Regions from separate parts of the Micromonospora humidisoli genome, predicted to be linked through region 1. Evidence: riboswitches for the same ligand, from Rfam matches in the RefSeq annotation. Region 1 holds a riboswitch; the other holds the start of a gene.
The links. A riboswitch is a leader RNA that binds a small molecule or an ion and turns the genes downstream of it on or off. The one in region 1 is predicted to bind thiamine pyrophosphate.
Positions count from the first base shown of each region.

Region 2: it holds a riboswitch for thiamine pyrophosphate, as region 1 does, so the genes downstream of both, JQN84_RS18400 (ECF transporter S component) here and thiE (thiamine phosphate synthase) in region 1, are expected to answer to the same signal.

Region 1 covers NZ_JAFEUO010000002.1:531,560-547,288, forward strand. Annotated here, with positions in the region: gene JQN84_RS07895 (ThuA domain-containing protein) at 1-1,612, opposite strand, end outside; TPP riboswitch at 1,950-2,059, shown strand; gene thiE (thiamine phosphate synthase) at 2,054-2,680, shown strand; gene thiO (glycine oxidase ThiO) at 2,674-3,744, shown strand; gene thiS (sulfur carrier protein ThiS) at 3,755-3,955, shown strand; gene JQN84_RS07915 (thiazole synthase) at 3,961-4,731, shown strand; gene JQN84_RS07920 (thiamine phosphate synthase) at 4,728-5,429, shown strand; gene thiD (bifunctional hydroxymethylpyrimidine kinase/phosphomethylpyrimidine kinase) at 5,426-6,214, shown strand; gene thiC (phosphomethylpyrimidine synthase ThiC) at 6,232-7,824, shown strand; gene JQN84_RS32075 (hypothetical protein) at 8,161-10,359, opposite strand; gene JQN84_RS07940 (cupin domain-containing protein) at 10,446-10,754, opposite strand; gene JQN84_RS07945 (LLM class F420-dependent oxidoreductase) at 10,751-11,707, opposite strand; gene JQN84_RS07950 (ABC transporter ATP-binding protein) at 11,704-12,489, opposite strand; gene JQN84_RS07955 (ABC transporter substrate-binding protein) at 12,750-13,781, shown strand; gene JQN84_RS07960 (ABC transporter permease) at 13,883-14,746, shown strand; gene JQN84_RS07965 (ABC transporter substrate-binding protein) at 14,821-15,729, opposite strand, start outside.
Region 2 covers NZ_JAFEUO010000004.1:795,699-811,427, reverse strand. Annotated here, with positions in the region: gene JQN84_RS18415 (hypothetical protein) at 1-235, shown strand, start outside; gene JQN84_RS18410 (energy-coupling factor transporter transmembrane component T family protein) at 390-1,190, opposite strand; gene JQN84_RS18405 (ABC transporter ATP-binding protein) at 1,243-2,670, opposite strand; gene JQN84_RS18400 (ECF transporter S component) at 2,704-3,294, opposite strand; TPP riboswitch at 3,370-3,475, opposite strand; gene JQN84_RS18395 (alpha/beta fold hydrolase) at 3,587-4,417, shown strand; gene JQN84_RS18390 (DUF6328 family protein) at 4,544-5,047, shown strand; gene JQN84_RS18385 (hypothetical protein) at 5,147-5,314, opposite strand; gene JQN84_RS18380 (cellulose binding domain-containing protein) at 5,555-6,805, shown strand; gene JQN84_RS18375 (cellulose binding domain-containing protein) at 6,851-8,314, opposite strand; gene JQN84_RS18370 (hypothetical protein) at 8,429-9,034, opposite strand; partial or broken gene JQN84_RS18365 (ArsR/SmtB family transcription factor) at 9,102-9,404, opposite strand; gene JQN84_RS18360 (metal ABC transporter permease) at 9,448-10,314, opposite strand; gene JQN84_RS18355 (metal ABC transporter ATP-binding protein) at 10,318-11,079, opposite strand; gene JQN84_RS18350 (metal ABC transporter substrate-binding protein) at 11,076-12,020, opposite strand; gene JQN84_RS18345 (DUF6703 family protein) at 12,075-12,332, opposite strand; gene JQN84_RS18340 (antibiotic biosynthesis monooxygenase family protein) at 12,360-12,701, shown strand; gene JQN84_RS18335 (Rv0361 family membrane protein) at 12,846-13,346, shown strand; gene JQN84_RS18330 (glycine--tRNA ligase) at 13,463-14,842, shown strand; gene JQN84_RS18325 (hypothetical protein) at 14,995-15,729, shown strand, end outside.

The DNA.
Region 1 (15,729 bases):
TCCACTCCACCAGACCCTCGGGGCCCCGGTTCGGGTTGGCCGCGGAGGCGTCCGGCCCGTAGTCGGCGACGTAGAGGGTGTCGGTCTTCTGGTCGACGCCGATCCGGAACGGGTTACGGAAGCCCATGCCGAAGATCTCGGGACGGGTCTTCGCGGTGCCCGGGGCGAACAGGTTGCCCGCCGGGACGGTGTAGGTGCCGTCGTCCTCCGGGTGGATCCGGATCACCTTGCCGCGCAGGTCGTTGGTGTTGCCGGCGCTGCGCTGCGCGTCGTAGTCCTGCCGGCCGGCCCGCTCGTCGATCGGGGTGAAGGCGCTGGACTCGAACGGGTTGGTGTTGTCGCCGGTGGCCAGGTAGAGGTTGCCCTGCGAGTCGAAGGTCATGCTGCCGCCGGCGTGGCAGCAGGTGTTGCGCTGGGTGTCGACCTGGAGCACGACCTTCTCGGTGGCCTTGTCGATGGTGTCACCGTTGACGGTGAACCGGGACAGGTAGTTGCGCGGGGCGCCACCGGCCGGTGCGTAGTACAGGTAGATCCACTTGTTGGTGGTGAAGTCCGGGTCGAGGCGTAACCCGAGCAGGCCGTCCTCGTTGCCGGTGAACACGTCCAGCCGGGTCGCGGTGACCGTGTTGCCGGTGTCCGGCTTCACGATCTGCACCCGGCCGTCGCGCTCGGCGTAGAACACCCGGCCGTCGGGAGCGATGTCCAGCTCCATCGGGTTGTTGGTGTTGCTGTCGAGGGTGACCTTCTCGAAGTTCGCGGTCTTGGTGGCGCCGCAGTCGGCGTTCTCGACCCCGGCCGCGGTGCGGATGCCGCCGAGCAGGTGGCTGAGGAACTCCGGCTCGGTGTACGACGCCTGGGTGTGGCCGCCGCCGGTGTACCAGGAGCGACCGCCGTCGTAGTCCTGGCACCAGGCGGTGGGGTGGTCGGCACCCATCGCGCCGGCACCCGGGCTGTAGGACTTCTCGTCCAGGCTGGCCAGCACGTGCACCTTGGAGCGCGGGTTGGTGCGGAAGTTGTACCACTCGTCGAACCGGGACCAGCGGTCCGGCAGGTCGGCGGTCGACGGGTGCGCGGGGTCCTCGACCTTGACGGTGGCCTGCTGGTTGGCCGGGTGGCCGGAGAAGTACGCGCCGACCAGGTTGCCGTACCAGGCCCAGTCGTACTCGGTGTCGGAGGCGGCGTGCACGCCCGCGTAGCCGCCGCCGGCCTTGATGTAGCGCTCGAACGCGGCCTGCTGGGTGGCGTCGAGCACGTCACCGGTGGTGGAGAGCCAGATCACCGCCTGGTACTTGGCCAGGTTGGTGTCGTTGAAGGCGGCTCCGTCCTCGGTGGTGTCGACGGTGAAGCCGTTCTCGGTGCCGAGCTTCTGGATCGCGGCGATGCCGGCCGGGATGGCGTCGTGCCGGAATCCGGCGGTCTTGGAGAAGACCAGGACCGAGAAGGGTTCGGCGGCGGCTGCCGCCGGTGCCGGTGCGGCCTGTGGCAGGGCCGCCGCGGCGGGAGCGGCCTGGGCGGCGGTGCCGCCGATCAGGCCGCCGGCAAGTAGGGAGAGGGCCAGTAGACCGGCACCCAGTGGGCCGCGACGTGCGCGGCGATGGCGGGATGGAGACACTCCATGCTCCTTTTGTCCGTGCTGGACAGTGGTGGGGGCATGGGGACGACTCGCCGCAGACCGTCCCCGGTCGGATCGGTGTGGGCCCGCCGAGGTCCGCACCAGTGGCGATCAGGTGCGGGCCACGCCGAGGCTCCGCACCGGAATAATGTCGATCGGTTGAACAAATTAGCGCCGCTGGATTGGTTTCCGGCAAGGCATGAGCATGTAACGATTCGGTATCGGCGACTCGCTTTTCCGGCTTATGTGGATACAAGCCCACAACCGTACGCATCGATGGTCATGGATCAATCTAACACCCCTTGGCGGATCAGCGGATCTGTCGTACGGTCACAGACACGTGACCCACGGGAGCCCGGTGCACCGGGCTGAGAGGGGGGCTGAGAGCCCCCGACCGTCGAACCTGATCCGGGTAATGCCGGCGCAGGGAGGAGAGTTGCCGTGCCGTCCCTCGGCCGACTGCATCTGATCACCGACACCCGCCCCGGGTGCGACCCGCTCGCCGTCGTGCGGGCCGCCCTGCCGGTGGCCCGCGCCGACCTGGTCGTCCAGGTCCGGGTCGACGACGACACCACCGACCGGCAGGCCTACGACCTGGCCCGACGGGTGCGCGCGCTCTGCGTGCCGTACGGGGCGACCTGCCTGGTCAACGACCGGCTGCACGTCGCCCTCGCGGTGGACGCCCACGGCGGCCACGTCGGCGCGGACGACCTGCCCGTCGCGGCGGCCCGCCGGGTCCTCGGCCCCGACGCCGTGCTCGGCGCGACCGCCCGGGAACCGGACGCCGCCGCCCGGGCGGTCGCCGCCGGAGCCAGCTACCTGGGCGTCGGCCCGTGCCACCCGACCGCCACCAAGACCGGCCTGCCCGACCCGATCGGCCCGGCCGGGGTCCGCGCCGTCGTCACGGCAGTCGACGTGCCGGTGATCGCCATCGGCGGGATCACCGTCGCCACGGTTCCGGCGCTGCGGGCCGCCGGGGCGTACGGGGTGGCGGTCGTCGGGGCGCTGTCCACCGCCGCCGACCCCGGCCGGGTCACCGCCGAACTGATCGCGGCGCTGACGTGCTGACCCGGCCCGACGTCGCCGTCGTGGGCGCGGGGCCGGTCGGGTTGGCGATCGCCTGGCGCTGCGCCACCCGGGGCCTGCGGGTGGCCGTGCACGACCCGGCCCCCGGCTCCGGCGCGTCCCGGGTCGCCGCCGGGATGCTCGCCCCCGTCGCCGAGGCGTACTTCGGGGAACGGGAGCTGACCGGGCTGCTCACCGAGTCCGCCGCCCGCTGGCCGGGCTTCGCCGCCGAGCTGGCCGAAGCCACCGGAACGGAGTTCGGGTACCGCACCGACGGCACCCTCGTCGTCGGGCTGACCGGGGACGACCTGGCCGAGGCGCGCCGGCTCTGGTCGTACCAGCAGGGGTTGGGGCTGCCGATCAGCGCGCTGCGGCCGTCGCAGCTGCGGGAACGCGAACCGGCGCTGACCCCCCGGCTGCGCGGCGGCGCGGTCGCCCCCGGCGACCACCAGGTCGACCCGCGCCGGCTGGTCGACGCGCTGCGGGTCGCCGCCGAACGGGCCGGGGCGACCCTGCTGCCCGGCGCGGTGACCCGACTGGCCGACCTCGACTCGCCGGTCGTCGTGGTCGCCGCCGGCTGCGGCGCCGCCGCGCTGACCGGGCTGCCGGTCCGCCCGGTCAAGGGCCAGGTGCTGCGGCTACGCGCGCCCGACCACCGCCCGCCCGGCTTCCGGCACGTCATCCGGGGGTACGCCGACGGCGAGCCGGTCTACCTCGTCCCCCGCGACGACGGCGAGGTGGTGCTCGGGGCGACCGTCGAGGAACGCACCGACACCGAGGTGACCGCCGGGGCGGTGCTGCGCCTGCTCCGCGCCGCCGTCGACCTCGTCCCCGAACTCGCCGAGTACGCGCTGACCGAGGCGACCGCCGGGCTGCGCCCCGGCACCCCGGACAACGCGCCGATCCTCGGGCCGCTGCCCGACCGACCCGGCGTGCTCGCCGCCACCGGCCACCACCGGCACGGCATCGTGCTCACCCCGGTCACCGCCGACCTGATCACCGATCTGATCGTCACCGGTCGGCCGGACCCGCTACTCACCCCCTTCACCGCCGACCGGTTCCACTGAGGAGGACAACGTGCGACTGATCGTCAACGGTGTCGGACGCGAGCTGGCCGGCGGCACGACCGTCGCGGACCTGGTCGCCACGGTCACCGGGCAGCGGCGCGGAATCGCCGTCGCGGTCAACGGCGAGGTGGTCCCCCGGGGCGGCTGGCCGGCGACCGTGCTGCGCGACGGCGACCGGGTCGAGGTGCTCAGCGCCGCCCAGGGCGGGTGACCGGGATGCCCCTCACCATCGCCGGACAGACTTTGCCCTCCCGGCTCATCCTCGGCACCGGCGGCGCGGCCAACCTGCACGTGCTGGAACAGGCGGTCCGGGCCTCCGGCACCGGACTGGTCACCCTCGCCCTGCGTCGGGTCGACACCGCCCCCGGCACCGCAGGTGGCCTGCTCGACCTGCTCGACAGGTGCGCGGTGCGGCTGCTGCCCAACACCGCCGGCTGCTACACCGCCGCCGAGGCGGTCAAGGTCGCCCGGCTGGCCCGGGAGGCGTTCGACACCGACTGGGTGAAGCTGGAGGTGATCGGCGACGAACGCACCCTGCTCCCGGACGGGGTGGAGCTGCTGCGGGCCGCCGAGGAACTCATCGCCGACGGGTTCGTCGTGCTGCCGTACACCTCCGACGACCCGGTGCTGGCCCGCCGGCTGGCCGACGTCGGCTGCGCGGCGGTGATGCCGGCGGGTGCGCCGATCGGTTCCGGACTGGGCATCACCAACCCGCACCACATCCGGCTGATCCGGCAGAGCGTCGACGTGCCGGTGATCCTCGACGCCGGGATCGGCACCGCCTCCGACGCGGCGCTCGCCATGGAACTGGGCTGCGACGGGGTGCTGCTGGCCAGCGCCGTCACCCGGGCCGCCGACCCGACGGCGATGGCCACCGCCATGCGGTACGGCGTACGGGCCGGGCGGCTCGCGTACACCGCCGGGCGGATCCCCCGGCGCTTCCACGCCCTCGCCTCCACCCCCGACGACGGAAGACCCGACCTGTGACCCGCCCCGCCACCCCGCACGGGGTGGTGCTGCTGACCGACCGGCTGGTGGCGCACGGGGACCTCGTCGACGTGGTCGCGGGGGCGGTGCACGGCGGCGTGCGGTGGGTGGTGCTGCGGGAGAAGGACCTGCCCCGCGCCGACCGGGCCGCGCTCGCCGTCGACCTGCGGGCCGCCCTGACGCAGGTCGACGGCACCCTGATCGTCGCCGGCCCCGACCCGCTGGACGACGGCTCGGACGGCTCCGACCCGCTCGGCCCGGACCCGGGCGGTGCCGGTGGGGCGGTGCATCTGCCGGCGGCCGGGCCGTACCCGCCGCCTGCCCTGCGGCTCGTCGGGCGGTCCTGTCACGACGCTGCGGAGTTGGCCCGGCTCAGCACCGAGCACTACGTGACGCTCTCGCCGGTCTGGACCACCCGCAGCAAACCCGGCTACGGCCCACCCCTGCACCCGGACGGGCTGCGCCGGCTGGTCCGGCTCAGCCCGGTGCCGGTCCTCGCCCTGGGTGGCATCGAGACCCCGCAGCAGGTGACGGCCTGTGCCGAGGCGGGCGCGGTCGGGGTGGCGGTGCTCGGCGCGATCATGCGGGCCGCCGACCCGGCCGAGGTCGCCGCCACCCTCACCAGCGCCTTCCCGTCGACCCGCCGGACGACGGACCGTATCCCGGTCGGCGGGGCGCGGCCCGAGGAGACGACATGACACCGACGACAGTGCTCACCATCGCCGGCTCCGACTCCGGGGGTGGTGCCGGCATCCAGGCCGACCTGAAGGTGTTCGCCGCCCTCGGCGCGTACGGGACCAGCGTGCTGACCGCCGTCACCGCGCAGAACACCCGGGGCGTGGACGCCGTGCTGCCGCTGCCCCCGCGCACCGTCACCGAACAACTCGACAGCGTGCTCGGCGACTTCGCGGTCCGGGCGGTGAAGACCGGGATGCTCGGCACCCCGGCGGTCGCCGACGCGGTGGCCGAGGCGGCGAAGGCGGGCCGGCTGCCGCACCTCGTCGTCGACCCGGTGCTCGTCGCCACCAGCGGACACCGGCTCGGGGTGGTCACGGCCGTCGAGCGGCTGCTGCCGTACGCCCGGGTGGCGACGCCGAACTGCGCGGAGGCCGCCGCCCTCACCGGAGGCCCGGTGACCACGGTCGGGGAGATGGTCGCGGCGGCGCAGGCCCTGGCGGCCGGCGGGCCCGAGTTCGTGGTGGTCACCGGCGGCGACGTCGACGCGGCCGGCGAGTCGGTCGACGTGCTGGCCGGCGGCGGCACGACCACCCTGCTGCGCGCGCCCCGGGTGGACACCCGGCACAGCCACGGCACCGGCTGCTCGTTCTCGGCGGCGATCGCCGTCCGGCTGGCCGCCGGCGACCCGGTGCCGGTCGCGGTCGCCACCGCCAAGGAGTACGTCACCCGCGCGCTGACCGGCGCGCGGGACTGGGAACTGGGCGCGGGACGCGGCCCGCTGGACCACTTCGGCTGGTCCCGATGACCAACAGGGAGGCTGTCATGCAGGCACGTCGCAAGGTCTACGTCGAGGGGTCCCGACCGGACGTCCGGGTGCCGTTCGCGGAGGTGGAGCTGGCCGGGGACAACCCGCCGCTGCGCCTGTACGACACCTCCGGCCCCGGCTCGGACCCGCAGGTGGGGTTGCCGCCGCTGCGCGGGCCGTGGATCGCCGAGCGGGGCGACGTCGCGCCGGCCCGGGGCGCGGGCAGCCCGTTGGCCGGCGTCGACGCCAAACGCCCCACCCAGCTCTGGTACGCCCGCGCCGGGATGATCACCCCGGAGATGGAGTTCGTGGCGATCCGGGAGGGACTGCCGCCGGAGCTGGTGCGCGACGAGATCGCCGCCGGGCGGGCGGTGCTGCCGCTCAACGTCAACCACCCCGAGTGCGAGCCGGCGATCATCGGCAAGGCGTTCCTGGTCAAGGTGAACGCCAACATCGGCACCTCGGCGGTGACCTCGTCGGTCGCCGAGGAGGTGGAGAAGCTGACCTGGGCCACCCGGTGGGGCGCGGACACCGTGATGGACCTGTCCACCGGCAAGCGGATCCACGAGACCCGGGAGGCGATCGTCCGCAACTCGCCGGTGCCGATCGGCACCGTGCCGATCTACCAGGCGTTGGAGAAGGTCGGTGGCGACCCGGTCAAGCTGAGCTGGGAGGTGTTCCGGGAGACCGTCATCGAGCAGGCCGAGCAGGGTGTGGACTACATGACGGTGCACGCGGGGGTGCTGCTGCCGTACGTGCCGCTGGCGGTGGACCGGGTCACCGGGATCGTCTCCCGGGGCGGCTCGATCATGGCGGCCTGGTGCCTGGCGCACCACGAGGAGAACTTCCTCTACACCAACTTCCGGGAGCTGTGCGCGATCCTCGCCCGGTACGACGTGACCTTCTCCCTCGGCGACGGGCTGCGGCCCGGCTCGATCGCCGACGCCAACGACGAGGCCCAGTTCGCCGAGCTGCGTACCCTCGGTGAACTGACCCGGATCGCCTGGGAGTACGACGTACAGGTGATGATCGAGGGTCCCGGCCACGTGCCGATGCACAAGATCAAGGAGAACGTGGACCTCCAGCAGGAGTGGTGCCACGAGGCCCCGTTCTACACCCTCGGCCCGCTGACCACCGACATCGCCCCCGCGTACGACCACATCACCTCGGCGATCGGGGCCGCGATGATCGGCATGTACGGCACCGCGATGCTGTGTTACGTCACCCCGAAGGAGCACCTCGGGCTGCCCGACCGGGACGACGTGAAGGCGGGCGTGATCGCGTACAAAATCGCGGCGCACGCGGCCGACCTGGCCAAGGGGCACCCCGGCGCGCAGGCCTGGGACGACGCGCTGTCGAAGGCGCGGTTCGAGTTCCGCTGGGAAGACCAGTTCAACCTGTCGCTGGACCCGGAGACCGCGCGTTCCTACCACGACGCGACCCTGCCGGCGGAGCCGGCGAAGACCGCCCACTTCTGCTCCATGTGCGGCCCGAAGTTCTGCTCCATGAAGATCACCCAGGAGCTGAAGGAGTACGCCGCCCAGGGCATGCAGGCCAAGTCGGCAGAGTTCCGCTCCACCGGCAACCGCGTCTACCTCCCCCTCGCCTGAGCGACCCGGGCACCGACTCGGCCCCACTCGGCCCCGCTCTGCCCTGCTCTGCCCCGCTCCACCCGTCCTGCCGGCTCCACCCCGTTCTGCTCCGGTGATCAAGAGGTTTGCGTCAGATTTGCGCCGGCGGATGACGTAAAGCTCTTGATCACCGCGCCCCTGGGCCGTGTCGGTGGCTAAATATCCGGTTCGTCGGGGTTTGGTGCTGTTGATCAAGAGGTTTGCGTCAGGTTTCGCCTGCGGGTTGACGTAAAGCTCTTGATCACCGGGGCAAACCGGGGGCGGGGCGGGGCAAATCGGGGGGCGGGGTGGGTGGGGTGGGGTGGGTGGGGTGGGTCAGTCGTGGTGGTGGTGGCGGCCGGTGGTGCGTAGTGAGCGTCGGCCGCTCTCCCGGTCCGGTTCGTTGTCGGCCAGGGGCTTGCTCAGGCCGGTGACCCAGTCGACGTATTCGTCGTCCGGCGCCGCCGACGTCCGGTCGGCCTCGTCCGTCGGAGCATCCTGCGGGGAGCGGTTACGCCGGAACAGTCCCCGTCGGCTGCGGGCCTTCCCGGTCGGCTCCGGAGCGCTGCCGCCGTCCGGAGCGGGATCGGCCTGGTCAGGATCGACGGAGGGACCCTCCGACGGTGCGGTGCCGGTGGACTCCTCCGGCTCCCAGCGGAGACTGACAGGCTTCGGAGCACCCGGCTGCCCGGCGGGTGCGGGAAACGGCAGGGTCGCTCGGGCCGGTCCGGGTCGGTGGGCATCGGTCGGCTGGTCGTCCCCGCCGTCACCGGATCCTGCGCCGGGCGAGGGCTCGGGTGGCCCGGCGGGGACCGCCGCAGCTCCGGTCGCGGTGGACCGGGCACGGCTGGCCCGCTTCGCCCGGGGCTTGGGCGTGGCCGCAGGCTCGTCCCCGGCACCTGCCGGCCCCGCTGCGCCGACCTCACCGGCGGTCTGTTCGGCCGGTACCGCCATCCGCTGGCCGGAACGGCCTCGCGGCGACCCGGTCCGGTCCGACCCGGTCCGGTCCGACCCGGTCCGGTCCGACCCGGTCCGGTCCGACCCGGTCCGGTCCGACCCGGTCCGGTCCGACCCGGTCCGGTCCGACCCGGTCCGGTCCGACCCGGCCTGTGCGGGCGACGTCGCACCCGCTCCGTGCCCGGCCGGCCCGTTCGGGGCCGCTGGCGTCAAGTCCCCGGTCGGCTGGTCCGGGCCCGGCGTGGTGTGGGGGGCGTGCCGGTCGGCGACCGTGGCGGCGGGGTCCGGCCAGTCCCAGTGGGCCGGGTGGCGACCGGTGCCCGGCGCGTCGGGCGACGGCCACCCCGCCGTGCCCGGCACCGCCGGCACCCCGCCGACCCCCGGCGTGGTGTCGGCCGGGGCGCCGGAGACGGTGGCCCTCCGCGGTGCGGTGGCAGCGGGCCGGTCGGCGGCCCGGGAGCGGGTGACGTCCGGCTGGTCGGGGAGGAGGGGACGCGTGGCGGCGCGCCGCTCACCGGCGACGCCCCCCACCCCGCTCAGGTCCACGGTGACCGGCTCGTCCCCGCCGGTGCCGGCCAGTTCGGAGCCGGTGAGGACGGTGCCGGCCGGGTCGGTGCCGGTCCGGGTGGCCCGGTCCGGGCCGGAGACGGCCGGGTCGGTCACGGACGGCAGCGGGGCGAGGATGTCGGTCGGTTCGATCGCCGTCTCGCCGTCGCGGCGGGCGGAACGGGTGGGCAGCAGCGGCCAGCGCAGCAGAGTGGCGGCGACCGAGCCGAGCGCGCCGGTGACGACCGCGATCACCGCGCCGTAGTACGGGGCGAGCTGGTACCGGTCGACCTGGTCGCCCGGCCCGGCGGTCAGGTAGGCGAAGGCGAGCAGCACCGGCCCGGCCACCCCGGCCGCCCCGCCGATCAGCCGGGGGTGTCCCCGTCGCCGGGCCAGTCCACCGGTCACCGCGCCGGCCACCAGCGCGATCACGGGCAGCAACAGCATCGCCACCCGCTGTGCCCGGTCCGGTCCGAGCCACGAGGGTTCCAGCACCCCCAGGCGTACGGTGCGCAGCGGCTCGCTGGACAGTACCGCCGGTGCGACCGACAGGAGCGCGACCAGCCAGATCGTCCCACCCAGCAGGGCGACGTTCCAGCCCAGCGGGGGGCGCAGCAGGACGGCCGAGGCGGCGCCCGCGCCGACCACCGCCCCGGCGACCGCGCAGATGCCGACCGCCCAGACCGGGTCGACGGCGTTCAGGTCGGCGGCCCGGGCGGGCTGCATGCAGAGTGGGGCGACGACCAGCGCGCCGAGCGCGGCGACGCCGGAGATCGCGAGCTGGACGGGGGTGCCCTCGGGCAGCCCCTCGCGCCGGGCGAGCCGGCCGGTGAGGACCGCGCCGACCACGGCGGCGGTCACCGCGAACCAGCCGACCCAGGCGAGCTGGGCCGGCCAGCGGTTGACGTCGGTGAAGTCGCCGGTGAGTCGGACGATGCCGAAGCCGTACGCGATGCCGAGCTGGCCGGCCCCGGCCAACATGCTCACCCCGAGTGCGGTGAGCAGCAGTTTGCCCCACGTCCGAAAGGCCATGTGGCGCACGTTACGGCCCGGTGCCCCCGATCGCCACTGCGGCGCGGCGTGCCCGTGACGACCTGTTACCCAAGCTCTACCAGCGACTACTTCAACTCGACCAGGCGGGCCAGGTAGGTCGTCTCCCCGACGTTGGTGAGCATGTGGACGGCACCCGGGTCCCGGTAGACCACGCCGCCGGTGGGTTCGTCGGCGTCGATCCGGGTGCCGTCGACCGTCTGCACCACGTTCTTCGCACCCTCGATCGCCACCACCAGGTACGGGTGGTCGTGCCGGTGCAGCGGTTGCCGCTCGCCCGGGGCCAGCCGGATGTGCCAGACCCGCACCCGGTCGTTCTCGAAGACGATCTCCTGGCCGACCGGGCCGAGTTCGAGGTCGTGCGTCACGTCGGTCATCGGGTTCCGTCCAGTTGGGGGAGTACCTCGGTGGCGATGAGCTCCAGGTGGTCGAGGTCGTCGAGTTCGATCAGCCGCAGGTGGACCCGGGTGGCACCGATCGCCGCGAACTCGCCGATCCGGTCGACGAGCTGGGCGGGGGAGCCGACCACCGGGTCCTCCGGCGGCAGGGCGCTCTTGACATGCAGCGGCGCGGCCCGACGGTGGGCTTCGGCGTCGGTACGCCCGATCGCCACCACGATCCCGGCGGAGAGCACCAGCGGCGCCCGCCCCGACTCGGCCCGGCCGGCCCGGTCGCAGGCTTCCCGCACCCGGTCGTACGCCTCGGCGGTCTCCCCGACCGACGTGAACGGCATGTTGAACTCGTCGGCGTACCGGGCGGCGAGGTCGGGGGTGCGCTTCGGTCCCCGGCCGCCGACGATGATCGGCGGGCCGGGTTGCTGGACCGGTTTGGGCAGGGCCGGGGCGTCGACGAGGCGGTAGTGCTCACCGGCCCAGCTGTAGGTCTCGCCGACCGGGGTGCGCCACAGCCCGGTGACGATCTCCAACTGCTCGGCGAGCCGGTCGAAGCGTTCGCCGACGCTGGGGAAGGGGATGCCGTACGCGATGTGTTCCCGCTCGTACCAGCCGGCACCGATGCCCAGGTCGACCCGTCCGCCGCTCATCTGGTCGACCTGGGCGACCATCAGGGCCAGCGGGCCGGGCAGCCGGAAGGTGGCCGAGGTGACCAGGGTGCCGAGCCGGATGCGGGAGGTTTCGCGGGCGAGCGCGGCGAGGGTCAGCCAGGCGTCGGTGGGGCCGGGCAGCCCGGGTTCGTCGCCCATCGCCCGGTAGTGGTCGGCCCGCAGGAACGCGTCGAAGCCGCCGGCCTCGCAGAGCCGGGCGAACCGGAGCTGGTCGTCGTAGCTGGCGCCCCGGTGCGGCTCGGTGAACACTGCCACCCGTACGGTCATCGTCCCTCCACCCCGGCTGTCGCCGGCAGGTCCCGTTCCATCAGCAGTTCGTGCAGGTCGGCGCTGACCCGGGCGACGTCGGCCAGGTGTGCGTTGCGGCCGAGGGTGCGGGGCCGGGGGATGTCCACGTCGACGATCCTGCGGATCCGCCCCGGGCGGGGGCTGAGCACGACCACCCGGTCGGCGAGCAGCACCGCCTCGTCGATGGAGTGGGTGACGAAGACGACTGTCGCCCCGGTCTCCATGTGCACCCGTTGCAGCTCACCGGAGAGTTCCTCGCGGGTGAGCGCGTCCAGGGCGGAGAAGGGTTCGTCCATCAGCATCACCCGGGGTTGGCCGATCAGCGACCGGCACAGTGACACCCGCTGCTGCATGCCGCCGGACAGTTCGTGTGGCAGCCGCTTCTCGAAGCCGGCCAGGCCGGAGAGTTCCAGCAGTTGGCGGGCGCGGTCGCGGTGTTTGGCCCGGCTCCAGCCGAAGATCTCGGCGGGCAGCAGCACGTTGTCGAGCACGCTGCGCCAGGGGAGCAGGGCCGGCTTCTGGAAGAGCATGGCGACGTCCCGGCGGGGCCTGGTGATCCGGCTGCCGGCTACAGTGATCTCGCCACCGCTGACCGGAAGCAGCCCGGCGATCATCCGGAGCAGTGTCGACTTGCCACATCCGGAGCGGCCGAGCACGGCGACGAACTCGCCCTCGGCCACGTCGAGATTGATCCCGCGCAACGCCTCGACCCGCCCGGAACGGCCGTCGAACGTACGCGACACATCGGACAGTCGGATCATCGCCGTCGGTCTCCCCTGATTCGGCGGTCAGGAATCCGACAAGGATATCCCCAGCGTGTTGGCCGCTCACTGTCCGGGGTGGAGTGGAGTTGTTTCCGTTCCGCAACCCGATCCGCCTGGTGTGGTGACGGTGGGTGTCTCGTACGCTGTGCCAGCGAAGAGTCCCTTCACGACGGCGGCTCGGTGCCCCCTCACGCCGTGCCGCCGACCGACAACCCCCTCCGGGTACACCGCCCGGTCGGAAAGGACATGGTGCACAGATGACAAGGCTGACCCGCACGGTCGCCGCGGCCACCCTGGCCACCGCCCTCGCCCTGGTCTCCGCCTGCAGTGGCGGGTCCGACTCGGCGGACGCAGCAAAGACCGGCGACGGCTCGTCGCTGGAGAAGGTGACCTACCTCACCTCGTTCGGCAACTTCGGTCGTGACTCCTACGCCTGGGTGGCGAAGGACAAGGGCTTCTTCAAGGAGGCCGGCTTCGACGTGGAGATCAAGCCCGGTCAGGGCACCGGCGCGGTCATCCAGACCATCGTCGGCGGCCAGGCCGACTTCGGCCCGATCGACCTGACCGGTGGCCTGCTCCAGGTCGGCAACGGGCAGGCCAAGGACTTCGTGGCGGTGGCCGCGATCCAGCAGCGGACCATGGCCGCCATCGTCTCGGTCGAGGGCAAGAACATCGCCACGCCGAAGGACCTGGAGGGCAAGAAGCTCGCGGACACCCCCGGCTCCGTCGTGCGCAACCTCTTCCCGACCTACGCCCGGATGGCCGGGGTGGACTACACCAAGGTCACCTGGGTCAACGACCAGGCGCAGAACCTGATGGGCACGCTGGCCTCCGGCCAGGTGGACGGGATCGGCCAGTTCGTCGTCGGCCAGCCGACCGTCGAGGCGGTCACCAAGAAGAAGCCCGTCGTGCTGCCGTACAGCAACGTCATGCAGGACCTCTACGGCAACGCGCTGATCACCTCCAGCAAGATGGCCAAGGAGAACCCGGACAAGGTGAAGAAGTTCACCGCCGCCCTGCTCAAGGGCCTGGAGTACGCCCTGGCCAACCCGCAGGAGGCGGCCACGATCCTGAAGAAGAACGTGGACGCCACCAACCCCGCCGCCGCCGCTGCCGAGCTGCAGCTGATGGCCGGCTACGTCCGCTCCAGCAACTCCGGCACCGCCATCGGCACCCTGGACAGTGACCGGGTCGCCAAGAGCATCGCCATCCTCCAGGGCGCCGGCGCGCTCAAGTCGAACATCACGCCGGACCAGATCATCAACTTCGACCTCGTACCGAAGGCCTGACCGGCACCGACGGTGCCACGGGGGTGCGACCCAGCGGTTCGACCGGTGGGACGCACCCCCGTCGTGTGCCGGCCCACGCGCCGGCAGGAGAGGAGGACCCTGTGACGGAGTCGATGACCCGTCCCGTACCCGGGTCGGCCGGACCACCGACCGCCGTGCCGACCGTGCCCCCGACGCCCCGCCGGTCACCCTGGTCCCGGATGCGCCCCGCGACGGTCGGCCTGCCGCTGCTCGGCCTGGTGGTCACGCTGGCCGTCTGGTGGGCGGTCACCTCCGGGCTGCACCTGGTGCACCCGGCGTCCCTGCCGCCGCCACAGGCGGTCGGGAGCTCACTGACCGCGTCGGCGGACGTGCTCCTCCCGGCGCTGGGCACGACCACCCTGATGACGGTGCTCGGCTTCCTGCTGTCGGCGGTCGCCGGGGTGCTGATCGGGATGACGCTGGCCGCCTCCCGGCGGGTCGAGCGGATGTTCGCCCCGCTGCTGGTGGCGATCAACGCGGTCCCGAAGATCGCGTTGGGGCCGCTGCTGGTGGTCTCGGTCGGCTGGGGGACCAAGCCGATCCTGACCATGGTGTTCCTGCTCTGCTTCTTCCCGATCGTGCTCTCCACCGCCACCGGCCTGACCACCACCCCGGCGGACCTGGCCGAGCTGGCCCGGTCGTTGAACGCCTCCTGGTGGCAGTCGTTCCGCAAGGTCCGGTTCCCGGCCGCGCTGCCGCAGATCTTCGTCGGGTTGAAGGTGGCGATGCCGCTGGCCGCGATCGGCGCGGTGATCGGGGAGTTCTACTCCGACAAGCCGGGTCTGGGCTACCAGATCCTCCAGTACAACGGCGTCGGCGACACGGCGACCGCGTGGGCGGCGATCGTGTTGATCGCCGCCATGAGCATCCTCCTCTATTCGGCGTTGTCCCTGGTGGAGCGGCTGGCCCTGCCCTGGGTCCGGGCCACCACGTCGGCCCGCTGACCCGCTCCGGGGCGACCCCCGACGCCACTGACGGGCCGACCCCACCTGGGGGCCGGCCCGTCAGCGTGTGGTGGTCAGCCCGCCAGCCGCCACCGCCCACCGCGCGCGACGAGCGTGGTCAGCGCCTGCGGCATCAGGCCGGAGTGGTTGTCCGGGGTCATCCGGATCGGCCCGGACAGACCGTCCAACTGGGACGTCTCCAGCACGTCGCGCAGGCCGTCCCGGTTGACCTTGCCGTCGGGGCCGCCGGAGCGCAGCGCCGAGTCGGCGATCAGCTGTACGGCGTCGGCGGCGAACGACGACAGTCCGTTGTACCCGCCGAACCGGGCGGTGTAGTCCTGGAACCACTGCCGGCGGGCGGCCTTGGCCGGGGTGGTGGCGATGACGTCGTCGATCACCATGGTCTGCGTGAAGATCATCGTGGCCCGTTCGGTGGCCTGGCCGGAACCGCCCAGGAAGAGGTCACCGGCGGCGGCGGCGTCGAAGAAGAGCGACCCGCCGTAGCCGGACTGGTCGGCGGCGGTGGCGGCGAGGGTGGCCTGCTCCGGCGGGGTCCAGATGATCAGGGCGGCGGGGTCGCGGTTGGTCAGCCGGCGCACCGGTGCGGCCAGTTCGGTGTCGGTGGTGCGGACCGCCTCGGCGCGCACCCGCTTGATGGTGGTCTTGCCGAACTCGGCGTCCAGCGCGGTCAGACCCTCGCGGCCGTAGTCGTCGTCGCTGTGCAGGACGCCGACCTCGGTGATCCCGCGTCGCCGCAGTTCGGCGGTGAGCGCGGAAGCGTTGTCGGCCGCGTTCGGCGCGAGCTTGAACACGTACCGGCGTTCGGTGACCGGGCTGGCGACCGTGCCGGACGGGGCGAGCGCGATGGTCGGGATCTTCCGCTCGTTGATGGTGCGCACGGCGTCGACGGCACACTGGTTGCAGCCGCCCATGATGATGGCGTTGACCGTGGCGTCGTTGCTGAAGTCGCCGATGTTGCGCAG
Region 2 (15,729 bases), on a different contig from region 1:
TCCGAAGAAGTCCCGTCGTCCCGTACCGTCCCCGGTGGAGGTGGACGCGTCGGCGCTCGCGGCACTGACCGTGACGCCCGTGCGCCCGGTTCCCCTCGCCGTCGCGTCGTCCCACCCGGACGCCGCCGCCCGGCCGACGCCGCCCCCACCGCCGTCGCGGTCGGGCCGGTCGGTCCGGGCCGGCTCCACCACCGCCCAGGGCCAGAACCGGCGGTACGCCTTCCGCCGCAGCTGACCCGCCTCGGCCGGGTCCCGCTTCGGCCGGGGTCCCGTCCGGGCCGGCGGCCCGTTACCCAGTGAGCCGAAACAGCGGTATCCGAGGGCTCGGATACCGCTGTTTCGGCTCCATTGCATCGGCGGCCTGCCGTTCGGCGTGCCGTGCGGGCGGGTCAGCCGATCAGGGGGCGGAAGGTGCCGAGGACGACGCTGACCGCGAGGGCACCGCCGGCCAGGACGGCTGCTCCGGCGACGAGCAGCCAGTCGGCCGGGCGGAACACCTGGCGGCGGGCCACCGTACGCGGGGTGCCGGCGTCGAAGCCCCGGGCGTCCATCGCCACCGCCAGCCGGGTGCCGCGCCGGATCGCCCCCACCAGCAGGGCGAACGCCGTGGCGGCGAAGAGCCGCAGCCGGGCCAGCGGGTTACGGCCGGCGTCCACGCCCCGGGCCCGCCGGGCCATGGTCAACATCTGCCACTCCTGGCCGAGCAGCGGCACCAGCCGGAACGCGGCCAGCGCGCCGATCGCGAAACGGGCCGGGGCCTTCGCGTTCTGCACCAGCGCGTCGGCCAGGTCGGTCGGGTCGGTGGTGGCGAAGACGATCACCCCGGGCAGCGCGACCGCGAGCATCCGTAACACCAACCCGAGCGCGGTGACCAGCACCCCCGAGGTGACCACCAGCGGCCCGGCGGCCCAGAGCACCGGGCCTGAGCGGTCGGCGGCGAACAGCACCAGGGTGACCAGGATCCCGACGGCACCGGCCAGCAGCGGCCACGCCCGGCGGGCCAGCACCCGGTAGCGGATGCCGAACAGCGGCAGCAGCGCCAGCTCGACGGCGATGGCGACCGCCGGTGCGACCGGGTCGAGGCTGGCGACCAGCACGAACGAGAAGACCAGCCCGGCCGCGAGCTTCGCCACCGGGTTGCGCCGGGCCAGCGGCGCACCGGGCGTCGCGACCGGTTCCAGGCCGATCACGACCGCCCCCACGCCTTCGGGTGGGCGGTGCGGGGGAGCCGGGTGGGGGCGCTCACGGCTGCTCCCGGGCGGGGCGCAGGGTGACCGTCCGGTCGGCGAGCGCGGCGACGAAGTCCGCGTCGTGGGTGACGGTGACCACGCCGTGTCCGGCGTCACGTAGGTCGGCGAAGAGGTCGACCAGCTCACCCCAGGTGCGGCGGTCCTGGCCGAAGGTGGGTTCGTCGCAGATCAGCAGCCGGGGCGCGGTGGCCAGGGCGGTCGCCACGCTGAGCCGCCGGGCCTCCCCACCGGAGAGGGTGTACGGGTTGGCCCCGGCGAGCCGGGTCAGCCGCAGCCGCTCCAGCAACTCGTCCACGGTGCCCCGGACAGCCGGCTCGGGGCGACCCGTGCGGCGCGGACCGAGGGCCAGTTCGTCGCGGACGGTACGGGTGACGAACTGGTGCTCCGGGTCCTGGAAGACCGAACCGATCCGGCCGGCCAGGGCGGGGGCCCGCCACCGGTGCGGGGGCGTGCGGGTGTCCCCGCCGGCCAGGGCGGCGGTGGCGGTCAGCCGGCCGGTCCCGGGGCGGAGCAGGCCGCCGAGCAGCAGCGCGAGGGTGGACTTGCCGGCCCCGTTGGGCCCACGGACGGCGAGCGCCTCGCCGGCGTGTACCACCAGGTCGGTGGGGGCCAGCCGGGGTGGCAGGCCGAGCCGGTCGGCGGTGAGCAACTCCGCGCCGGGCGGGCCGGCGGCCGGCCGGGTCGCGGTGGGGTGGCCGGGCACCCACACCCCCTCGGCGGCGAGCGCGGTCCCGTGCGCGGCGAACACCGCATCCGGTGTCCCGTCGGCCCGGACCCCGCCGCCGGGGGTCAGCACCACCACCCGGTCGACCAGGGGCAGGGCGTCGGCGACCCGGTGTTCGACCAGGACCAGTGTGGTGTCGTGGTCCACCGCGCCGGCCACCGCACCGCGCACCAGCTCGGCCCCGGCCGGGTCGAGGTTGGCGGTCGGCTCGTCGAGCAGCAGCAGCCCCGGCCGCAGCGCCAGCACCCCGGCCAGGGCGAGCCGCTGCTGCTCGCCGCCGGACAGCGCCGCGGTGGGCCGGTCCCGGTGGTACGGGAAACCGACCCGGCGCAGCGCCTCGTCCACCCGGGGCCAGATCTCGTCGCCGGGCACCCCCCGGTTCTCCAGCCCGAACGCGACGTCGTCGCCGCAGCGGGCCATCACCAGCTGGGACTGCGGGTCCTGGAAGACGGTGCCGACCCGTTCGCGGGCCTTGGCCGGGTCGAGGCCGTCGATCTCGACGGTGCCCTCCTGCTCGCCGGAGTCCGCCGGCAGCAGCCCGGCCAGCGCGGCCAGCAGGGTGCTCTTGCCCGCCCCGGACGGCCCCAGCAGCAGCACCCGTTCCCCGTGGTCGATGCGCAGGTCGACCCCGCGTACCGCCCAAGCCCGCCGCCCGGCGTGCCGCCAGCCGAAGCCGACCAGCCGCACCCCGGTCACGCCGGCGACCCCTCCCCGCTCGTCACGGCAGGGTCAGACGAGCGTGCGGTCGCGGGCGGCGGGGAACCTGTCGAGCACCCCGGTCTCGGCCAGCGCCCGGGTCAGGTACCAGCCGCCGACCCCGGCGACGACGGCGGCGCTGAGCACGGTCAGCGCCGCGTACGGTAGGCGGTAGCTGGCCAGGGCGTACTCGGAGTTCCAGACGAAGAAGTCGAACAGGGCGGCGCTCAGCCCGGTCATCGCCCCGGCGAGCACCGCCACCGGCAGCCGGTACGCCCGGTAGCGGAACGCGGCGAAGGCCAACTCCGCGCCGAGACCCTGGATCAGGCCCTGCACGATGGTGATGCCGCCCCACTCCGCGCCGAGCAGCGCGGAGACGGTGGCGGCGACGGCCTCGCAGAACAGGGCCGCCCCCGGCTTGCGGATGACCAGGCCGCCGAGGACGGCCGGGACGAGCCAGACGCCGTACATCACGGCCTGGCTGGCCGGTGCGGCGGCGAACGCCGGGTCGGCGGCCTTCCAGACCAGCCCCCAGGCCCAGAAGATGACGCCGAAGGCGACGGCGATCACGGCGGCGACCACGATGTCGATGGTGCGCCACCGGTTGGTGGTGGTGTGCTGCATGTCGGTGCTCCCAGTCCAGCGATCGAACCAGGAGAAGACGCACGCCGCGCCCGGCGGCAGCCGGACGGCGGCGCGGCTGGAGGTCGACCGAACTCCCTGCGCTGGCATTACCCAGATCAGGTTCGAGGGTCTGCGGGCGGTGCCCGCACTCTCAGCGCTGTGCGCTCCCCTGTCGGATGTGAAGTTGTCTCGGCAGACGCTAGCACCGACCTGCGGCAACGGCCCAGCAGGTCATGGTTCCCGGCATTGCACGCCCGGGCGGGGGCCCGGGCCACTGGGTAGGCTGCCGATCATGCAGGTGAGCGCGCGCGGCCTGACGTTCGACGTACGGGCCGGTGGCCCCGAGGGTGGCGAGGCGGTGCTGCTGCTGCACGGCTTCCCCCAGCACGGTGGGGAGTGGGACGCGGTGACGCCCGCCCTGCACGCCGCCGGGCTGCGCACGTACGCACCCGACCAGCGGGGTTACTCGCCCGGGGCCCGTCCCGCCGAGGTGGCCGACTACCGGCTGCCGGAGCTGGTCGCCGACGCCGTGGCGGTGCTGGACGCGCTGGGCGTCGACACCGCGCACGTGGTGGGGCACGACTGGGGCGCGGTCGTCGCCTGGGCGTTGGCGGCGCGGCATCCGCAGCGGGTGCGTACCCTCACCGCGGTCTCGGTGCCGCACCCGGCCGCCTTCGGGTACGCGCTGGCCACCGACCGCCGGCAGCGGGCGCGCTCGGCGTACATGGCGTTGTTCCGCCGGGCGGGCCTGGCGGAGCGGGTGCTGCTGGCCGGGCGGGGGGTAGTGCTGCGCCGGCTGCTGTCCGGCGTCGGCGACCCGGCCCGGGTGGCCGGGTACGCCGGGCCGCTGCGGACGCCCGGCGCGTTGACCGGCGCGTTGAACTGGTACCGGGCGATGTCGGGGCGGGACCTGAAGGCGGTCGGTCCGGTGGGCGTGCCGACCAGCTACGTGTGGAGCGACCGGGACGTGGCGATCGGGCGGGCCGCCGCGCAGGCGTGCGCCCGGCACGTGTCGGGGGACTACCGGTTCGTGGTGCTGGGCGGGGTGACCCACTGGATTCCCGACGAGGCGCCGGGCCCGCTGGCCGAGGTGATCCTGGCCCGGGTGCACGGCTCGGCCTGAGGACGCGGCCGACGCGGGCCGATCGGGGTTCGTGAATCGGTTTCGGGCGATCGTGGATCGGGCACAGGCGTTGCTGCCGACGGGGGGTGCCCCCGTCGGTCGTACCGTCTCAACCGGAGGTAGCGCGTGTCGAAGGAATCCGAGAAGCAGCGATGGCAACGCAACTTCGCCGATCTGCTCCAGGAGCTGCGGGTCGCCCAGACCGGCGTGCAGATCCTCTTCGCCTTCCTGCTGACCCTGCCGTTCAGTAACGGGTTCACCCGGACCAGCGAGTTCCAGCGGGACGTCTACATCCTGGCCCTGCTGTCCGCCGCCGCGGCCACCGCGATGATCATCTCGCCGGTCGCCTTCCACCGGGCGCTGTTCCGCCAGGGCCGCAAGCCGGAACTGGTCCGCTTCGCCCACCGGATGGCCTCCGGCGGGCTGGCCTTCATGCTGGTCGCGATGGTGAGCGCGGTCCTGCTGATCGCCGACTTCGTGCTCGACACCGGCATCGCCGTGGTGCTCACGGTGATCACCGGCCTGTGGTTCCTGACCTTCTGGGTGATCCTGCCGTTCGCCAGGCGCAACTGGGGTGACGACGACATCGACGACGACGATGACGACCCGGTGGTGCTCAACGGGGACTGATCCCACCCGTGGGTGGTGGATGCGGTGGGCCGGGGGCCCGTCCGGGCCGACGGTGGCCGGGGCGGGCCCCCGGCCCGTCCGCCGGTCGGGGCCCGCGGGTCAGCGGGCGATGGCCCAGGCCAGCACGGCGGCCAGGATGAGCCCGTTGAGCAGCGCCAGCACCAGGTACGCCTGCGGCGGGATCTTGCGTCCGCGCCGGACGAAGCTGACCAGCACGCCGGCGTACGCCAGCAGCAGCACGGCGATGACGATCAGGAAGTAGAGCACCGCACCACCCTAGACGAGCCGGTTGCGGTGCCCGACGACCGAGCGCGACCACCCGCGGCCCGGTGCGGCGTCGCCCGGCGTGTCGGCCCGACCGGGCGAAGGTGGGAGAGCAGATTAATATCGAGTAACATCGATTTTTGCCTCCTCCCGTCCCGGGTGCGGCCATCGTCGCGGGGCTCGGGCGGCCGTCCAGATGGGGGCGGGCGACGCCGGCCCGGCACCGGCGACTAGGAGCAGATCATGAGAGCAGCACGGCGACGTCTCGCCGGACTGGGCGCGATCACCCTGGCGGTCCTCGCCGGCGGGGTGGCGGTCGCGGCCGGGAACGCCACCGCGGCGGCCACCGGCTGCCGGGTCGACTACAAGGTCACCAGCGAGTGGCAGGGCGGCTTCGGCGCGGACGTGACCATCACCAACCTCGGCGACCCGGTCACCGGCTGGACGCTCACCTGGGCGTTCGCCAGCGGACAACGGGTCAGCCAGGCGTGGAACGCCACCGTCACCCAGAACGGGACGGCGGTCAGCGCCACGGACGTCGGCTACAACGGCACCATCGGGACCGGGGCCGCCGTCAGCTTCGGTTTCAACGGCGCGTGGACCACCGCCAACCCGGTGCCCACCGCGTTCGCGCTCAACGGGGTCTCCTGCACCGGCGCGACCCCGACCGTCACGCCCTGCCCGCCACCGTCCACCCCGCCGACCCCGACGCCCACCCCGACCACGACCCCCACCCCGACCCGCACCCCCAGCCCGACGCCCTCGACGCAGCCGCCGGTCACCGTGTGGCTGGCCGGTGACTCCACCGTCGCCAACCCGTCGTCCAGCGGGGCCTGCCCGGTGGGCTGGGGCAACCAGTTCGGCCAGTACCTCAACGGCAACGCCACCGTGGTCAACAGCGCGGTCGGCGGGCGCAGCATCCAGACCTGGCTGTACGACCCGAACGTCACCACCACGATGAACTCGGCGGGCGAGTGCGTGGTCAACCCGCAGACGTACTCGACCCGCTGGCAGGCGATGCTCAACGCCAACGGTGGGATGAAGGCCGGTGACTACCTGTTCATCCAGTTCGGCATCAACGACGGCAGCACCACCTGCAACCGGCACGTCGGCTCGGCCCGCTACAAGGAACTGCTCGGCGTGATGGCCCGCGCGGCCCAGCAGCGCGGCGCGTACCCGATCTTCCTCACCCCGGCCGCGGCGATCACCTGCTCGGGCAGCACCGCCGTGGGCAACCGGGGCTTCCTCACCGAGACCTTCGACGCGGGCCGGGCCAACAACGTGCCCGTCATCGACCTGCACAAGCTGAGCTACACGCTCTACAACACGCTGAAGCTCTGCCCGAACAACGGCGACTACAACTCGGGCGCGGTGGGCGCGTTCTTCTGCGCCGACCACACCCACTTCGAGACGGCCGGGGCCCGGCAGATCGCCGGTGTGGTCGCCACCGCCCTGCGTAACCAGCAGCTCGGCCTCGCGGCCTACCTGCGCTGACGGTGTGCGGTCGGGCGGCCCCGGACCGGGGCCGCCCGACCGGGGTCAGGACAACGTGCAGGCGGTGCCGTTGAGGGTGAAGCCGGCGGGGCGGTTGTTCGTGCCGGTGACGTCGGCCAGGAAACCGAAGCTCGTCGTCGCGCCGGCCGCGATCGTGCCGTTCCAGGCGACGTTGGTCGCGCGGACGGTGCCGCCGCTCTGCGTGTAGCCCGCATTCCACGCCTGGCTGATCCGCTGGCCGTCGGCGAAGCTCCACTGGAGGGTCCAGCCGTCGACCGGGGCGGTGCCGGTGTTGCGGATCGTCACCTCGCCCTGGAAGCCACCCTGCCACTGCCCGGTGACCGCGTACCCGACGGCGCAGCCGGTCCCGCCGGCCGGCGGCGTGGTCACCGGCGGCGCGGTGGTGGTCGGGGGCGCGGTGGTCACCGGCGGCGTGGTGGGCGGTGCGGTGGTGGGGGTGGGCGTCGGCGTGGTGGACAGCTTCGCCGCGATGACCGGGGCGAGCCGGGCCGTGATCGCCCGGTGCCCGGCGTCGTTCGGGTGCACCGAGTCGCTGAGCCCGTCGGCCGGCAGCCAGCCGGTGGTGTCCACGTAGAACACGTTGCGGTCGCCGCCCCCGGTGACCGTGCTGACGGCGGCGGCGGTCTCCGCGGCGTACCGGCCGCTGAAGGTGCGCAGCGCGAAGATCGCCGCGCGCGGGTACTTGCCCCGCACGGTACGGATGAACGTGGCGTACTGATTCTGGAAGTCCGCGCCGCTCACCCCGTGGCTGCGGTCGTTGGTGCCCAGGTTGATCACCACGGCGTCGGCCTGGTAGCGGCTGAAGTCCCAGGCCGGGCTGTTCGCCGCGTACCCGGTGCGGAGGAACTGGCTGGCCACGCTGACGCAGCCGTCGGCGGTGGCGACCAGGCAGCCCCCGCCGTAACCGAGCTGGGTGTGTTCGGTGCCGAGCTGCTCCCCGGTCAGCCACCCGTACGCGGTCAGCGCCGTCCGCGACGAGGTGGTGCCGAGGGTGATGGAGTCGCCGACGAACTCGATCAGCTGGGGCCGGACCGCCGCCGGCAGGGTACGCGCGCCCGAGTCGAGGGTGAGCCCCTGGAACACCGCGTCCCCGGTGTACGAACCGGCGACCACCCGGTACGACACCACCAGCGTGTGGTTGCCGGCGCGCAGCGGGGTCGGGGTCAGGTTGACCGTGCCGCTGACGTTGGTCAGGTAGCGGAAGTCGGCCCCGTCGATGCTGTAGTAGAGGTCGATGGTGCTGCGCTGCCGCAGCTTGACCGTGGTGCCGGTGAACCCGGTCTTCAGGTAGGCGCCCGCCCAGTTCGGCACGTACGCGCTGCTGTTGCTGCGGTCCCAGCGGCCGACGAACGCGATGTTCGCGTCGGTGGGGGAGCCGTCACCGGTGGCGGCGCTGGCCGGGGGCAGGCCGATGAGGGTGGCGGCCAGCACCGCCACCATCCCGGCGGCTCCCGCCGCGAGGATCGACCGACTGCGGGACACGGGCATGGGGACGCTCCCTCTCCGGACCGTCCGTGCCGACGCACGCCGACGGCTTGCAGACTTAAGACATTTACCATCATCTAAGCCTGCGGGTCGGGGAGGCACAACAGGTGACGGTGCCTAGCGGCCGGCGCGCAGGCCGAGTCGGCGCAGCTCCAGGGCGGCGAGCGCATCGACGGTGGCGTCGTCGCCGTGCCGCCACGCCTGCGCCACGTCCGGGTCGATCCGGGTCAGCCGGCGCAGCGGCTGACTGGTCAGCGCGCGCAGCGCCAGCAGGTCCCGACCGGCCGGCCCGGCGGCGAGGGCCTTCGCCGACGCGGCCCGCCGCATCCAGCGCAGCCGTAGCGGCAGCCAGCCGAACAGCACCAGCCCGAGCGGGAAGACCAGCACCGCGATGCTCAACGCCAACGCGAGCTGACCGACCAGCTCCTGCTGGTCGCGGCCGGCCTCGGCCACCGCGCGGGCGGCGTCGGCGGCCTTGGTGAACGGGCCGGTCAGCTCGTCGCCGACCAGCGGCACCCGGCCCACCTTGCCGCCGGCCTCGGCCAGGTTGTCGGCGAGGCCGCCGCCGGCCCCCTCCAGCTTCCGCCCGGGTACGGCGAGCTTCTCCACCAGGTCGTACAGCCACATCGCGAAGCGGATCGCCGCGTAGACCCAGGCGACGACGAACAGGTCGGTGAGGAACTGACGGAGGGCGACCGGAAAACGGTCAGCGTAGATCTTCACGGCCGACAGCGTGCCACGACGCGGGCCGCCCGGCACCCCCCGCGCGCCCGGCGGTCGGCTCGGCGGGGGCGGACGGCCCCTCCCCGGCATGGCTGACCGCGTCGGCGACGATGTGCGCGACGTGCTCGTCGACCAGGGCGTAGGCGATCTCCCGGCCGCGCCGGGAACCCCGCACCACCCCCGCGCCGCGCAGCACCCGCAGGTGCTGGGAGACCAGCGGCTGCGGTGCGCCGAGCTGCTCGACCAGCTCGTGCACGCACCGCTCGCCCTGGGCCAGCTCGCTGACGATCGCCAGCCGGATCGGCGCGGACAGCGCCCGGAGCAGCTCGCCCGCGCCCTCGAAGGCGTCGTAGCCGTGGGTGCCGGTCACTCCGTAACGGTAACCAACACCGGTGACGGTACGCCGGTCGGCGTCACCGCAGCACCACCTCGTGCGGCTCCGGGGTGCTGGCGACGGTCGGGGTCCCCCGGCGGCGCAGCACCCGCCGGGCGGCTGCGGCCAACGCCACCACGAGGAACGACGCGATCGCCAGCAGCACCACCGAGGCGCCGGGGGCGGTGTCGGCGGTGGCCGCCACCCACACCCCCGCCCCGGCGGCGAACAGGCCGAGCGCCATGGCCGCCGTCATGGTGCTGCGGAAACCCCTGGTGACCTGCTGCGCGGTGGCCACCGGCACCACCATCAGCGCGCTGATCAGCAGGACCCCGACGGCCCGCATGGCGATGGTGACGGTGACCGCGGTGGCGACCGCCAACAGCATGTTCAACGCCCGCACGGGCAGCCCGGCGACCCGGGCGTACTCCTCGTCATGGCAGACCGCGAACAGCGCCGGGCGCAGCGCCAGCATGAGCACCGCGATGCCCGCGCCGAGCACCGCGATGGTGGTCAGGTCGGCGGGGGAGGTGGTGGTGAGCGAGCCGAACAGGTAGGCGTTGAGGTTGGCGCTGCTGGCGTCGGAGAGGCCGACCAGCATCACCCCACCGGCGATGCCGCCGTAGAACAGCAGGGCCAGCGCCAGGTCGCCGGAGGTACGGCCGCGGGCCCGGACCAGCTCGATGGTGACCGCGCCGAGGATCGCCGCGACCACCGCCACCAGCACCGGGGAACGGTTGAGCAGCAGGCCCGCCCCGACGCCGGTGAGCGCGACGTGGCCGATGCCGTCACCGATCAGGGCCAACCGCCGCTGCACCAGGTAGATGCCGAGGGCGGGGGCGGCCAGCCCGATCACCAGGGCGCCGACCAGCGCCCGCTGCATGAAGTCGTACTGGAAGAGGTCCATCGTTCAGCTGCTCCACAGCCCGGCGGGCTCCTCGGGACCGTGCGGGTGCACGTGGTCGTGGTCGGGCTCGGCGTGGTGTCCGGCCGGTTCCGGCACCGGGCCGTCGTGGCAGACGCCGCCCTGGTGCACCACCACCGCCCGGCTGATCAGCGGGCGCAGCGGCCCCAACTCGTGGGCGACCAGCAGCACGGTGCCGCCGGTGCCGACGAAGTCGTGCAGCGCCCCGGCGAACGCCTCCTGGCTGGCCGCGTCGACCCCGGCGGTCGGCTCGTCGAGCACCAGCAGCTCCGGCCCGCCGGCCAGGGCGCGGGCGATCAGGGTGCGCTGCTGCTGGCCGCCGGAGAGGGTGGCCACCGGGTCCCGGGCCCGGTCGGCGAGCCCGACCGCGCGCAGCGCCGCCTCGACCGCGGCCCGGTCGGCCCGACCGGGTGGGCGCAGCACGCCCCGGCGGGCCAGCCGACCCGAGGCCACCACTTCGGCGACGGTGGCCGGCACGCCGCTGCCGGCCCCGAGGCGCTGCGGGACGTAGCCGATCCGGTGCCACTGCCGGAACCGGCGCTGCGGGACGCCGAACAGCTCGACCGTGCCGGCGCCCAGCGGGACCAGCCCGAGCACCGCCCGGATCAGGGTGGACTTGCCGGAGCCGTTGGCCCCGAGCACCGCCACCACCTCGCCGGCGGTGACGGTCAGCGAGACGTCCCGCAGCACCGGCCGGCCGTCGTAGCCGGCGGTGGCGTGCGCGACCTGGATGACGGGAGCGGTCACGAGCACCCCAGGGCGGTGCGGAGCGTGGTCAGGTTGGTGCGCATCACCGAAAGGTAGTCCCCACCCCCGTCAGCGGAGAGCCCTTCGATCGGGTCGAGCACCGCGGTCTTCGCGCCGACCTCGGCGGCGATGGTCTCGGCGACCTTCGGACTGACCAGCGTCTCGAAGAAGATCGTGGTGGCACCGTGCTCGCGGGCCTCGCGGGCGACCTCGGCCAGCCGCTGCGGGGCGGGCTCGGTGTCCGGGGTGAGCCCGGTCAGGCCGATCTGCTCCAGCTGGTAACGCTCGGTGAGGTAGCCGAAGGCGGCGTGGCTGACCACGATCTCCCGACGCTGGCAGGTCTTCAGGCCGGCGGCGTACTCGGTGTCGAGCTTCTCCAGCTCGCCGCGCAGCGTCCGGGCCCGGCCGGTGTAGTCGGCGGCCCGGTCGGGATCGACGCTGCCGAGCCGCTCGGCGAGCTTGTCGGCGACGGTGGCCAGCCGGGTCGGGTCCAGCCAGAGATGCGGGTCCTTGCCGCCGTTCTCCTCCTCGGCGTGACCGTCCTCACCCTCGTGGTCGTGTCCGCCGGCTGTCGCGTCGCGCAGCGGCGCGACGGTCGTCACGTCGAACGCCCGGTCGGCGGCGTTCTGCGCGACGGCCTCGTCCACCGCCGGCTGGAAGCCCTTGAGGTAGAAGACCAGCTCGGCCTCGCTGACCTGGCCGACCTGGCGGGGGTTGAGTTCCAGGTCGTGTGGCTCGGCGCCCGGCTTGGCCAGGTTGGTCACGGTGACCGCGTCCCCGCCGACCCGCTCGGCGACGAACTGGAGGGGGTAGAAGGCGGCGACCACGTCCACCCGGTCCGGGTCGGCCCCGGTGCCCTCGGTCGAGCAGGCGGTGAGACCGGTCAGGGCGAGCAGGGCGGTGGCGGCGGTCAGGGCACGGAACCGGGTGCGGGCGATCATGTCGGCAACTGTCCGTGAAAACGAGAATGATTGTCAAAAACGCATGAGTGCATGTCAGAAGAGCTTGACCAGGGCCACCGCCACCAGCAGCGTCACCATCACCAACCGGATCAGCCGGGTCTGCGACGCCTGCACCGACCAGGTGACAGTCAGCAGGTAGACCAGCCCGGCGGCCAGCGCCAACAGCAGCAGACCACCGACCGGGCCGGGCGCGAAGAGCGCCACCAGCACCAGCGCGAGGGTGGCGAGGAACACCGACGTCGGGTTCGCCCGGGCCAACCGGGCCAGCACGGGGCGCTGCGTAGGCTGCATCCCACAGACTCTACGAGGAGGAACCCGGTGCTGGTCACCAACCGGTTCGTGGTCGCCGTCGAGGCGGCCGACGACTTCACCGCGAGGGCGCACGCCGCGCTGGCCGCGCTCGCCGCCCGCCCCGGCTACCGGCGCGGTGAGCTGCTGCGGGCCCTCGACGACCCCCGGCACTGGTGCCTGCTCACCGAGTGGGAGTCGGTCGGCACGTACCGGCGGGCGCTGGGCGGCTTCGACGTCAAGATCACCGCCGTGCCGCTGCTCGCCGAGTCGGTCGACGAACCCTCGGCGTACGAGACGCTGGCCGGCGCGGCCCCCGACGGCGAGGTGGTGGTGGTCGACAGTGATCGGGCCGCGAGTCCGCACCGTTGAGCCGGGGGGCACTACCCTGCTCCTATGACCGCTCCCGGCCCGGCAGCCCCACCGCCGTACCCCGCGACACCCGGCCCGGCCGGCGCACCGCCGCCCGCCGGCCCGGGGGGCCCGGGGACGCGCCTCCCGCCGGGTGACCCGGGCGTGCCCACCCCGCCGTCGGACCCGGGCGTCCCCCCGCCGCCCCAGGGTCCCGGGGTGGCCCCGCCGTTCGCCGCCCCGCCCACCGAGGGCAGCCGCAAGCGGCTCTGGCTGGGCCTCGGCGTCGGCGCGCTGGCCCTGCTGATCTGCTGCGGCGGTGGCGGTGCGGCGGCCGTCGGACTGGTGGTCAGCAACGTGCAGGCCATCGAGGAACAGGGCCAGGCGGTCACCGACGACTACTACCGTGCCCTGGTCGCCAAGGAGTACGGCAAGGCGTACGACACCCTCTGCGAGGACGCGCGGCGGCGGGAGTCCCGGGGCGAGTTCTCCCGCCGGGTCGCCGAGGAGCCGGCGGTCGCCAGCTACCGGGTGGGCGACGTCGACCCGCAGACCCTGACCGTGCCGGTCGACGTCACCTTCAGCGGCGGCGGGCGGGACACCCAGCAGGTCACCCTCGCCGCCGACCAGCAGAGCGGTGGCATGGAGGTCTGCGGGGTCAGCTGAGCCGTCAGCGGTATTCTGCTGGGCCCGGGGCGCTGCTGGTCGTACCGTTGTCCCGGGCCGTCCGGTCCCACCCGTCTTCATGGCCACGCCGACCGCCAGCCGGCGTAGGAGGAAACATGCCAGCCGACCGTATCGACGCCGTCGTCAGTCTCGCCAAGCGCCGAGGCTTCGTCTTTCCCTCCAGCGAGATCTACGGAGGCACCCGGTCGGCGTGGGACTACGGTCCGCTCGGCGTGGAGCTGAAGGAGAACGTCCGCCGGCAGTGGTGGAAGGCGATGGTCCAGCAGCGCGACGACGTCGTCGGCCTCGACTCGGCGGTCATCCTCGCCCGCAAGGTCTGGGAGGCCAGCGGCCACCTCGCCGAGTTCGTCGACCCGCTGACCGAGTGCCAGTCCTGCCACAAGCGGTTCCGCGCCGACCACCTGGAGGAGGCGTACGCCGAGAAGCACGGCAAGCCGCTGACCTCGTTGCAGGAGCTGAACTGCCCCAACTGCGGCAACAAGGGCACCTTCACCGAGCCGAAGATGTTCAACGGCCTGATGAAGACCTACCTCGGCCCGGTGGAGAGCGACGAGGGCCTGCACTACCTGCGTCCGGAGACCGCCCAGGGCATCTTCGTCAACTACAACAACGTGGCGACCGCCGCCCGCAAGAAGCCGCCGTTCGGCATCGCGCAGACCGGCAAGTCGTTCCGCAACGAGATCACCCCGGGCAACTTCATCTTCCGCACCCGCGAGTTCGAGCAGATGGAGATGGAGTTCTTCGTCGAGCCCGGCTCCGACGAGCAGTGGCACGAGTACTGGTTGCAGGAGCGCTGGAACTGGTACCTCGACCTGGGCCTGTCCGAGGAGAACCTGCGCTTCTACGAGCACCCCAAGGAGAAGCTCTCCCACTACTCGAAGCGCACCGTCGACATCGAGTACCGGTTCCGGTTCGGCGGCACCGAGTTCGCCGAGCTGGAGGGCGTGGCCAACCGCACCGACTTCGACCTGGCCACGCACAGCAAGCACTCCGGTGTCGACCTGTCGTACTTCGACCAGACCCGCAACGAGCGCTGGGTGCCGTACGTCATCGAGCCGGCCGCCGGCCTGACCCGCGCGGTGCTGGCCTTCCTGCTGGAGGCGTACGACGAGGACGAGGCCCCGAACACCAAGGGCGGCGTCGACAAGCGCACCGTGATGCGGTTCGACCCCCGGCTGGCCCCGGTCAAGGTGGCGGTGCTGCCGCTGTCCCGCAACGAGGCGCTCTCGCCCAAGGCCAAGGGGCTCGCCGCCCAGCTCCGCAAGCGCTGGGTGGTGGAGTTCGACGACTCGCAGGCGATCGGCCGCCGCTACCGCCGGCAGGACGAGATCGGCACCCCGTTCTGCGTCACCGTCGACTTCGACACCCTCGACGACGATGCGGTGACCGTGCGGAACCGGGACACCATGGCCCAGGAGCGGGTCGCCCTCGACCAGGTCGAGCGCTACCTGATCGAGCGCCTGCCCGGCTGCTGACCGGCGAGCACCGCCGGACGGCCCCGCCCCCGACCGGGGGCGGGGCCGGTCCGTTCTCCGGCATCGGTGGAGAGCCCTGTCCGTCCGGTCCTTGAGCCGGTGGGTGGGTCGTGCCAGCATTCCCCGTGCTGAATGTCGACACGGGGGTGGAAATGACGCACGAGCCGCAACCTGACCATGATCATGTTCCGGAGCGCCGCCGCCTCCTGCGCCGGGCCGCCGCGGTCGCCGCGACCACGGCCGGCGCGGGTGTCGCCGCCACCGTCGGCCTGCCCGGCACCGCCCGCGCCGCCCCGGGCGACCACCTCACCATGGGTACGACCAACGACGCTGGTCCGGCGACCACCACGCTCAGCCTCGGCTACGCGGGGCTCACCCTGAGGAACACCGCAGGTGCGCCGTTGCGACTGGTACCCGGCGAGCAGGTCTACCCGCAGGTGCTGGACTCGCCGACCGGCACCGTCGCGGTGGACCCGCTCGGCGACGTGTTCGTACAGGCCGGCCGGCCCGGCGACGAGGTCAACAGTTGGCTGTGGACGAGCGAGTGGGCGACCACCTCGGTCCCGGTACGGCCGACCCGGGTGCTGGACAGCCGGGACCCGGACCTGCGCCGCACCATCGTCGCGGGCGCCTCGACGCTCGACCCGACGGGACGGCTCACCCCCGGTAACCCCATCGTGCTGAGCCTGGACCACCTGGTCCGCGACGGCTACGCCCTCAAGGGCAACGTGACAGTGGTCGGCATGACCGGTCCGGGCTTCCTGACGGCCTGGGGCAGTGGCACCAGGCCGACCGTGTCGACGGTGAACTGGTCGGCCGCCGGTCAGATCCTGTCGAACTTCCTCTTCGCCGAGCTGGGCACCCTCGGCGGGTACCGCAGCGTGCTG